One region of the Subtercola endophyticus genome, then DNA from elsewhere that is predicted to be linked to it. Evidence: predicted binding sites of a transcription regulator. Region 1 holds the regulator's gene; the other holds the start of a gene.
What was found. The regulator LexA, encoded in region 1, represses DNA repair genes until DNA is damaged. The targets are predictions, from matches to a motif close to TCGAACANNTGTTCGA.
Positions count from the first base shown of each region.

Region 1 (4,421 bases):
CCCCAGCCGCACCCCACATCGAGCAGATTGCCCCCGGGCGGCGGCGCGGGAGTATTGGCGAGCAGAACCTGGGTTCCGGCATCCACCCGGTCGGGGCTGAACACGCCGCCCGCGGTGATCGCAGAGAACGATCGCCCGGCAAGAGTCACCGGAATCTCTTTGAGCTTGAGTTCCGTCGATGGGTGAGCTGAGAAGTAGTGCCCATTGTCGGAAGCCATAGAGGGAATGTAGCAAATGAGAGGTCTAGTCTTTACATCAATGTCTGAACACGATTCACTTTCGCCGAACGAGTCGACTCTCGACGAGACGGCAACCACGGCAACCGACACGGCGGCAACCGACGAGTCGACCCGATCCACGGTCGACCGTATTCTGGCGCGCGCCGACGCCCGGGCATCCGGCTACGCTCTGTTCTCGCCCGGCAGTGCGCAAGCGGTCGACCGCCAGAGTGCGGATGCGCGGGGCCGAACGAACCACGACGGTGACCAGTTCGACCTGGCCGACCGTCAGGCTCTGCGCCGCGTCGCCGGTCTCTCCACCGAACTCGAAGACGTCACCGAGGTCGAATACCGCCAGTTGCGGCTCGAGAACGTCGTGCTCATCGGCGTTTACACCCAGGGCACGTTGACCGACGCCGAGAACTCGCTGCACGAGCTCGCCGCCCTCGCCGAAACCGCGGGTGCCGCGGTGCTCGACGGTCTGCTGCAGCGTCGGGCGAACCCCGACCCGAGCACCTACTTCGGCAAGGGCAAGGCCGAAGAGCTGGCCGGCGTGGTGAAGGCGCTCGGCGCCGACACCGTCATCGCCGACAGCGAGCTGGCACCGAGCCAGCGGCGAGCCCTCGAAGACATCGTGAAGGTCAAGGTCATCGACCGCACAGCCGTCATTCTCGACATCTTCAGCCAGCACGCCAAGAGCCGGGAGGGCAAGGCCCAGGTCGAACTCGCGCAGCTCGAATATCTGCTTCCGCGCCTGCGCGGCTGGGGCGAGTCGATGTCGCGCCAGGCCGGTGGCCAGGTTGGCGGCACCGGATCGGGAATGGGTTCACGAGGCCCCGGTGAGACGAAGATCGAGCTCGATCGGCGCCGCATCCACACGCGCATGTCGCGACTGCGCAAGCAGATCGCCGCAATGAAGCCCGCCCGCGAGGCGAAGCGCGCCAACCGTAAGCGCAACACCGTGCCGTCTGTGGCCATTGCCGGCTATACGAACGCAGGTAAGTCCTCGCTGCTGAACCGCATCACCGGCGCCGGACTGCTGGTCGAGAACGCGTTGTTCGCGACGCTCGACGCAACGGTGCGACGCACCCAGACCGCCGACGGCCGCGAGTTCACCTTCGTCGACACCGTGGGGTTCGTGCGCAGCCTGCCGACGCAATTGGTGGAGGCGTTCCGCTCCACGCTCGAAGAGGTTGCCGACGCCGACGTCATTCTGCACGTGGTCGACGGATCGCACCCCAACCCCGCGAGCCAGCTCACCACGGTGCGTGAGGTGATCGGTGAGGCCGGTGCCCGAGGCATCCCGGAGCTGGTGGTGTTCAACAAGAGCGACCTCATCGACGAGAGCGACCGCATCGTGTTGCGTGGCCTCGAGCCGCACTCGGTGTTCGTCTCGGCGCGCACCGGTGAAGGCATCGAGGAGCTGCTGCAGCTGCTCGACGGGATGCTCCCCACGCCGTCGATCGAGGTCGACGTTCTGGTTCCCTACGACCGCGGTGACCTGATCTCGCAGATGCACCAGCACAGCACCGTGCTGAGCACCGACTACGAAGAGGGCGGAACCCACGTTCGCGCCCTCGTGAACCCCGAGTTCGAGGCGCAGCTGCTGGAGTTCAGCACCACCTGACCTCACGTCTACCACCCACGCAAATGAGCCCGTTACGACGAACTGAGTCCTTTGTAACGGGCTCAACTCGGCGTAACGGGCTCACGAGCAGGGGCGGGCTGACGCGCAGCAGCGGACTCACGCGCAGCAGCGGGCGGTCATCCGAGCGTCAGACGGAGCGCAGCACTGCGACGACCTTGCCGAGCACGGTCGCGTAGTCGCCCAAGATGGGCTCGAAGTTCGAGTTGCGCGGCAGCAGCCAGGTGTGTCCGTCACGCTGGCGGAACACCTTCACGGTGGCCTCTTCGTCGAGCATCGCGGCCACGATGTCACCGTTCTCCGCTGTGTTCTGCGTGCGCACGACCACCCAGTCGCCATCGCAGATCGCCGCGTCGATCATCGATTCGCCCACGACCTTCAGCATGAACAGCTCACCTTTGCCCACGAGCTGCCGGGGCAGTGGGTAGACCTCCTCCACCTGCTGCTCTGCAGTGATCGGGATGCCCGCGGCAATGCGCCCGACGAGAGGAACGAGTGCCACGTCACCGTGTGGTGTGGGGGAGTCCGCCGTTGCTGCGTCGCCCTTGGGTATATCGATCAGCACCTCGAGCGCACGAGGACGATTCGGGTCGCGCCGCAGGTACCCGCTCAACTCGAGCTGGTTCAGCTGGTGGGTCACGCTCGACAGCGAGGCGAGGCCCACGGCGTCGCCGATCTCGCGCATGCTCGGCGGATACCCCTGCTGGTTCACCGCGTCGGAGATCACTTCGAGAATGGCCAGTTGTTTCTCGCTCAGCGACTTGCGTCGCCTGGTTCCGCCTCGTTCACTGACCACGTCGTACTCGCTTTCGTCTCTGGTTCGCCTGGGCTTCGACCGTGCTGCGACCAATGTCAGTGGTGTGCGATTCACTATTCGAAGTACCGATGCGGTCGATCTCAACTATCGAAACTGTATCGAACACTGCACGAAGAAGAAACACATGTTCGAGTGTGTCGCGAGATTCGCGCTGATATTCGACTTGAACATTCGAACAATCGAAGATATATTCGGAACACAGCTTCGTACCAGGCGCTCCCGGCCGAGCGCCTGGTACGAAAACCCTTACAACGGGTACGTCCTTGAGAGGCAAGGCCATGACTGCACTTCAGCTCGACGCTCGACCGTTTACCGCTGCTCGTCCGTCAACGACGCCACGCGGGGCAGCTTCGGTGCCACACGCGGGAGTTTCGACGCCACGCGCGGCAGATTCGACGCCGCGCGCGGCGGTTTCGCGTACGCGCCTGCGCATGACCCGTCGCGGTCGCCTGGTGCTCGTCGCGCTCGTCTCCCTACCTCTCCTCGCCGGCCTCGCCGCGTTCGCCCTCCTCGGCGGCGGTGCAGCCATCGCCACCGGTGGCGGGCAGCCCGTCACCTACAGCTACGTGACGGTGCAGTCGGGCGAGAGTCTCTGGGGTATCGCGCAGTCGCTCGATCCGTCGGCCGACCCGCGCGACATCATCGCCGAGATCGTCGATCTCAATCAGCTGCACACATCCGACGTGCACGCCGGCCAGCGCCTCGCCCTCCCGCCCGAGTACGCGGCCAAGTAGCGCCGTTCGAAGGCAGTCAGCGCCGGCACTCACCGCCGGCACTCACCGCCGGTGACGGCACGCACACCAGCGACGGCACGCACTACCATTGAGCAGGTGAGTTCTCTAGCCGATCTTCCCATCCGCGACGACCTCCGGGGGCTTTCGCCCTACGGCGCACCCGAGCTCAAGGTGGCCGTTCAGCTGAACGTCAACGAGAACACTCATCCCATTCCCGAAGACGTGGCCCGCTCGATCATCGAGGCCCTCGCACTGGAGTTGCTCTCGGTCAACCGCTACCCCGACCGTGAATTCCTTGCCCTGCGCGACAGCCTCGCCCGGTACCTCGGCGGCGGTTTGTCGCGAGACAATGTCTGGGCGGCGAACGGCTCGAACGAGATTCTGCAGCAGATTCTGCAGGCCTTCGGCGGGCCCGGGCGATCCGTTCTCGGCTTTCCCCCTACCTACTCGATGCACCCCATCATCGCGGCGGGCACCGGCACCGAGTGGATCGCGGGCGTTCGCGATGCCGAGTACCAGATCTCGCCCCAGACCGCCGTCGAATGGATCGAACGCACCAGCCCCGACCTCGTGTTCTTCTGCTCGCCGAACAACCCCACCGGCACCGCACTCTCGCTCGAGACCATCGCGGCTGCCTACGACGCCACTCCCGGAATCGTCGTCGTCGACGAGGCCTACGCCGAGTTCGGGCACGCCGGCGAGCCGACCGCTCTGTCGCTGTTGCCGGGACGCGAGCGCCTCATCGTCACGCGAACCATGAGCAAGGCCTTCGCCTTCGCCGGCGCCCGCCTCGGTTACCTCGCTGCAGACCCCGCGATCAGCGACGCCCTGCGGCTGGTGCGTCTGCCGTACCACCTCTCGTCGTTGACGCAGGCAGCGGCGGTCGCCGCGCTCGCGCACGCCCCCGAGATGCTCGCGATGGTCGACGACATCAAGGTGCAACGCGACCGCATCGAAACGACTCTGCGTACCCTCGGCTACAACCCGTTTCCGAGCGCCTCGAACTT
Region 1 is NZ_CP087997.1:1,763,430-1,767,850, reverse strand. Features, by position in the region: gene LQ955_RS08310 (class I SAM-dependent methyltransferase) at 1-218, opposite strand, end outside; gene hflX (GTPase HflX) at 259-1,845, shown strand; gene lexA (transcriptional repressor LexA) at 1,994-2,659, opposite strand; gene LQ955_RS08295 (LysM peptidoglycan-binding domain-containing protein) at 3,112-3,414, shown strand; gene LQ955_RS08290 (histidinol-phosphate transaminase) at 3,511-4,421, shown strand, end outside.

Region 2 (4,421 bases), 440 kb from region 1:
CGGGTGAACACCGAGCGGCTTCTCGGCCTGCGCTGACGCCGTCAAGCCCCCGCCCCTCGCGCGCCGAAGCACAATCCAGTCGATACGGTAGCTTCCAGGGCTTCGGGAGTTTCGAGGGCTTCGGGAGTTACGGGAGTTTCGGGAGTTACGGGAGTTTCGGGAGTTTCGGGAAGGAGCGAACATGGCGAACCAGCACTACCTGCTCTCGTCGGGTCGCGCGCTCGGAATGACCGCACTCGGCGACCCGTCGTCGAGACGCTTGGTTGTCGTGTGTCACCCCACCCCCGGGGCGGGCGGGTTCGACCCCGATCCCCTGGTCACGGCCGCGTCCGGCCTGCACCTGCTGATGATCGATCGGCCCGGCTACGGGGCCTCCGACCCACTGCCGCGCGACGAAGACCCCGCTGTCGAGCGGCACGCCGACGATGTCGCCGAAGTGCTGCGACACTCTGCCCGGGCATCCGCAGGGGCGACCACCGCCGACTTCGACAGCGTCGGCGTCATCGGCTGGGGTGCCGGTGGCGGCGCCACCGCCCTCTCGCTCGCTGCGCGGTACCCCGATCTCGTCGACCGGCTCGCCGTCGTAGCCACCCCTCGTGTCGACGGCCCTGGCCTCATCGACCCCGTGCGACGGATGCTCGGCCTCTCCCGCATCGAAGCGTTCTCCCCGCGCTCACACCTCGACCGCGTCATCCGCTCGCACAGCGACCTCAGCGCCGAATCGCTCGGCATCGACGAAGCCGAACTCAGCCGTGCCGCGCCCGAGAACAAGGGGCTCTCCGGCCGCTTCGCCCGGATGCTCGCCGACGCGTCGCGCCAGGGCGCAACCGGTCTCGCGAACGACATACTCTCGTTCAGAGACCGTTCGTGGGCCATCGATCTGCCCGCCATCACCGCGCAGACCCTTCTGGTCTACGGCACCACCGATGCTCTGGTCGGCGCCCGTGACGGCAACTGGTACCGCAAACGCATCGCCGCTTCGCGTGTTCTCGAGGTGAAAGACGCCGGCGAGTTCGTCTACGTGTCGGAGTGGCCGCGCCTGCTCGAGCACGTCTCGCGCCCGGCTGCGTAACCTCGGTCGCGGTGCAGCCCGCGCCGTTCGGTGCAGTCGTGCCGACGGTGCAGCCCACGCGGTGCGATGCAGTCCTGCCGACGGTGCAGCCCGCGCCAGTGCAGGGGCAGGGGCAGGGGCAGGGGCAGGGGCAGGGGCACCTTCGTCCCCTGTCCGCGTGCATTGCTGGTGCTGTTGCTGTTGCTGGTGCTGGTGCTGGTGCTGGTGCTGGTGCTGGTGCTGGGATTATCAGGCTTCGGCGCGAAAACGTTCGGCGAGGCGCACGCGCGACTTCGTTGTGGTTGTCCACGTTCGGTACCGCCGGTCGAGCCAGGGAGGAGCCTTGATCTGCGGAGCACCACCACGCATTCGAATCTGCCAGCCCGACACTTCTATCGTTCGATGGTGGAACCAGCACAGGAGTACGCCGTTGTCGATGTGAGTCGCGCCACCGTCGGAGTGTGGTGTCACGTGGTGAATCTCGCACCACGACGCCGGAATGTCGCACCCGGGAACGATGCACCCTCCGTCTCGAAGGGTTATCGCTCGGCGCTGCCACCCCGTGAAACATCGCTGCTCAGTGGAGAGCTGAAGCACTCGACCCGCTCGGTCGAGCAACACCTTCTGCACGCCGCCTGCGCAGACCATCTGGCGCACCGTTCGCATCGAGACCGGTAGTTCGAGGCCTTCGATCCAGCCGATACCCGGTGCAGCTGAGACGAGCGGTATACGATCGCCTGGGTCGGCATCTGCGCTTGGGTCGGCATCTGCGCCCGTTTCATCACCTTGGCCTACGTCATTGTGCGCGTCTGCGACTATCTCCGGCTCGCTCCGGTCGCCGGGGCCGGTGCCCCCGGGATCGAGGTCACTCTGCGTCACCGTGACGAGCACTGTCGGAGCCGCACCACCGATACTGGGCGTCTGCGCAGACCGAGCGGAACAGTCGAGAACGGCGAGAAACACATCGTGCTGCTGCTGAACGCGGGAACGAGGATCGGAGACCGCTCCTGCCTCGGTTTGCGTGCCTTCGGAAGCGGAGCCAGAGAATGGGAACGCCACCGGCCGCGAGACCGGCGAGAGGTATGCGTCGAAAAGCCTCTGCAGTCGAGCAGCCGCCTCGGGAATCAGCACTCCCGACAGGGGCACGCCTGACGAGGTCGCCCTGCCCAAGCTGAGACTGCGGTGCTTCATCGCGCGTTCTTCGTCTGGTTCCACACCGTCGGGGTCGATCAGCGTTCGCCACACCGCCGCCTGCATTCTGAGCTCGTCGGGAGTCGCGGGCACCGGACACTCTGGACTGCTGCCGAGCGCGGCGTCGACGAGTTCGTGCTCGGCGGCGCGAACCGCGTCGTCTGATGCCCGCAGAGTCGGCACGGAGAGCCCAGAGACGATCGCTGTGGCCGTATCGAGCCCGAGCGTGCCGGATTCAACGGCCGCCGCCAGCACAGGAAATCGAGGCGGAAGCGGCGAGCCCGACAACGTCGCACCACCTCGCACCGCGCTCGCCACTCTCTGCAACCGCGCGACTGACGCAGATGACAGCTGCGTCACGCGTTGCAGCAGTTCGCAGGCAGTTCGACAGCCCTTTTTCACACAAAGCCGGTCTGACCCCAGCCCAGCCCGAGACCGATCGCAGATTTCGCCCGTCGCCGAAATCTGCACCGATTCAAGGCCCCGAGCTGCCTTCGCACCCGCTGCCGCGAGGATAAGCAAATCTTCATCGGCTCTCGCCTCGGCGTGAAGTTCTCTTCTGACCTGCATGGCACGCTCGGTAATGGCGTCGAGTTCAGCGACGAGCTGCTCGACGTCAGGAGCGATTGTGCAAGAACTTGACATGCCTCAATTCTCGCACATATATTCGAGTAATGCTCACTCAATTATCAATCAGTTTCGAACACCGGTGCTTCGGCGCCTTCGCGCACCAGTTCAATAACCTTCGAGTCAATAACCCCGGAGTCAATAACCCGCGTGCCCGATTGTTTTTCGCAGTACTGGCATGCGTTCGACTGGCATGTGTTCGGTCTGTGGCCAGTCAGGGCGTGGTCGCGGTCGCCGGGTCGACGTCACCGCCGAGATGCGGCTCGACGTGGGGCTCGACCATCGGCTCGAGGTGCGGCGCGAGGTGCGGCTCGGCGATCGGCTCGACGATCGGCTCGACCTCGACGCGGGCATCCACTCGCTCGGAACGCACAAACCCGATTCCGACCAGAATGAGAGCGCCGCCGACGAGTTGCAGCGGTGAGAGCTTTTCGCCGAGCAGCAGCCACGCGTAGAACGTCGCGGCGACCACCTCGAGCAGGCCCGCGAACGACGCCAGCCGCGAGCCGAGCATCTCGCTTGCGGTGATGCTCGCCGCGTAGGCGACAGCGGTGCCGAGAATGCCCACTGCCACGAGCGGAATCCACCAGGCGACCGAGGAGCCGAACAGGTCGACGTTGGTCATGCTGAAAGTGAACGGTATCAGCCCGGTGAGACCGACGACGAGCAGCATGACGCCGCCGATCAACAGCCCGAATCCCGCCAGAGCCACGGTCGGCAAGCCATCGCTCGGGCGCGCGGCGATGACGTAGTACAGAGCGCAGCCGACCATGGCCATCAGGGCGAACGTGAATCCGAGGGCGTCGAACGCTCCGCCACCGCCGGGCGACACCACGAGAAAGAGGCCGACGAGAGCAATCACCGAACCGACGAGTACGACGACCTTCGGCATGCGGCGCGTGCGCGCCCAGACGAAGGCGACGAGCAGCAGGGGGGCCATGTATTCGATGAGGATGCCCGTCGAAACCGGGATGCGCTGGATGGCCGCGAAGTAGACCAGCTGGGTGCCGGCGACGCCGACGCTCGCCATGGCCAGGACGCGCCAGCGCGAGTGCCACAGCGCACCCCAACGGCCCCGCAACGAGAGCAGGGCGAAGGGCAGCAGTGCGACGGCTCCGATCAGCACTCGCGCGGTGACGGCGGCGGCCGGGCTCCAGCCGGCCTCGAGCAGGGGTTTGATGAGAGCGCCAGAGGTGCCGAAGGTGGCCGCGGCGAGAACCGCCACGGCCAGGCCGGCCGTGGTCGACGAACGCCGTGGCGAAACGGCGACCGAAAGGCTCGACGGCGCCGTCACTGCGGCATCGGAGGAGCGGTTGACTGCACTCATGGCTTCGACGCTAGTCTGGTACCGAGTAAGGAGTCAATTTGCATTTTGCCCCTGACACCGAGGTCACTCTGGAGTTCACCGTGGCGCTCGCCAATACCGTCGCCGGCGCGACCAAGAGCGGTCGCGACGAGATCTCCACGCCCTCAGAGCTGACCGCGCTTCTTGACGCCTACGGCTACACCGGCCGCTTCGATCGTGACCAGGCCGAGTTGCTCGATGTCCGAG
Region 2 is NZ_CP087997.1:2,204,723-2,209,143, forward strand. Features, by position in the region: gene LQ955_RS10315 (TM2 domain-containing protein) at 1-36, shown strand, start outside; gene LQ955_RS10320 (alpha/beta fold hydrolase) at 182-1,072, shown strand; gene LQ955_RS10325 (HNH endonuclease signature motif containing protein) at 1,301-2,887, opposite strand; gene LQ955_RS10330 (EamA family transporter) at 3,084-4,196, opposite strand; gene LQ955_RS10335 (CGNR zinc finger domain-containing protein) at 4,235-4,421, shown strand, end outside.
Region 2: a site for LexA is predicted at 2,898-2,913, ahead of LQ955_RS10325 (HNH endonuclease signature motif containing protein). Genes of this name have one in related genera too.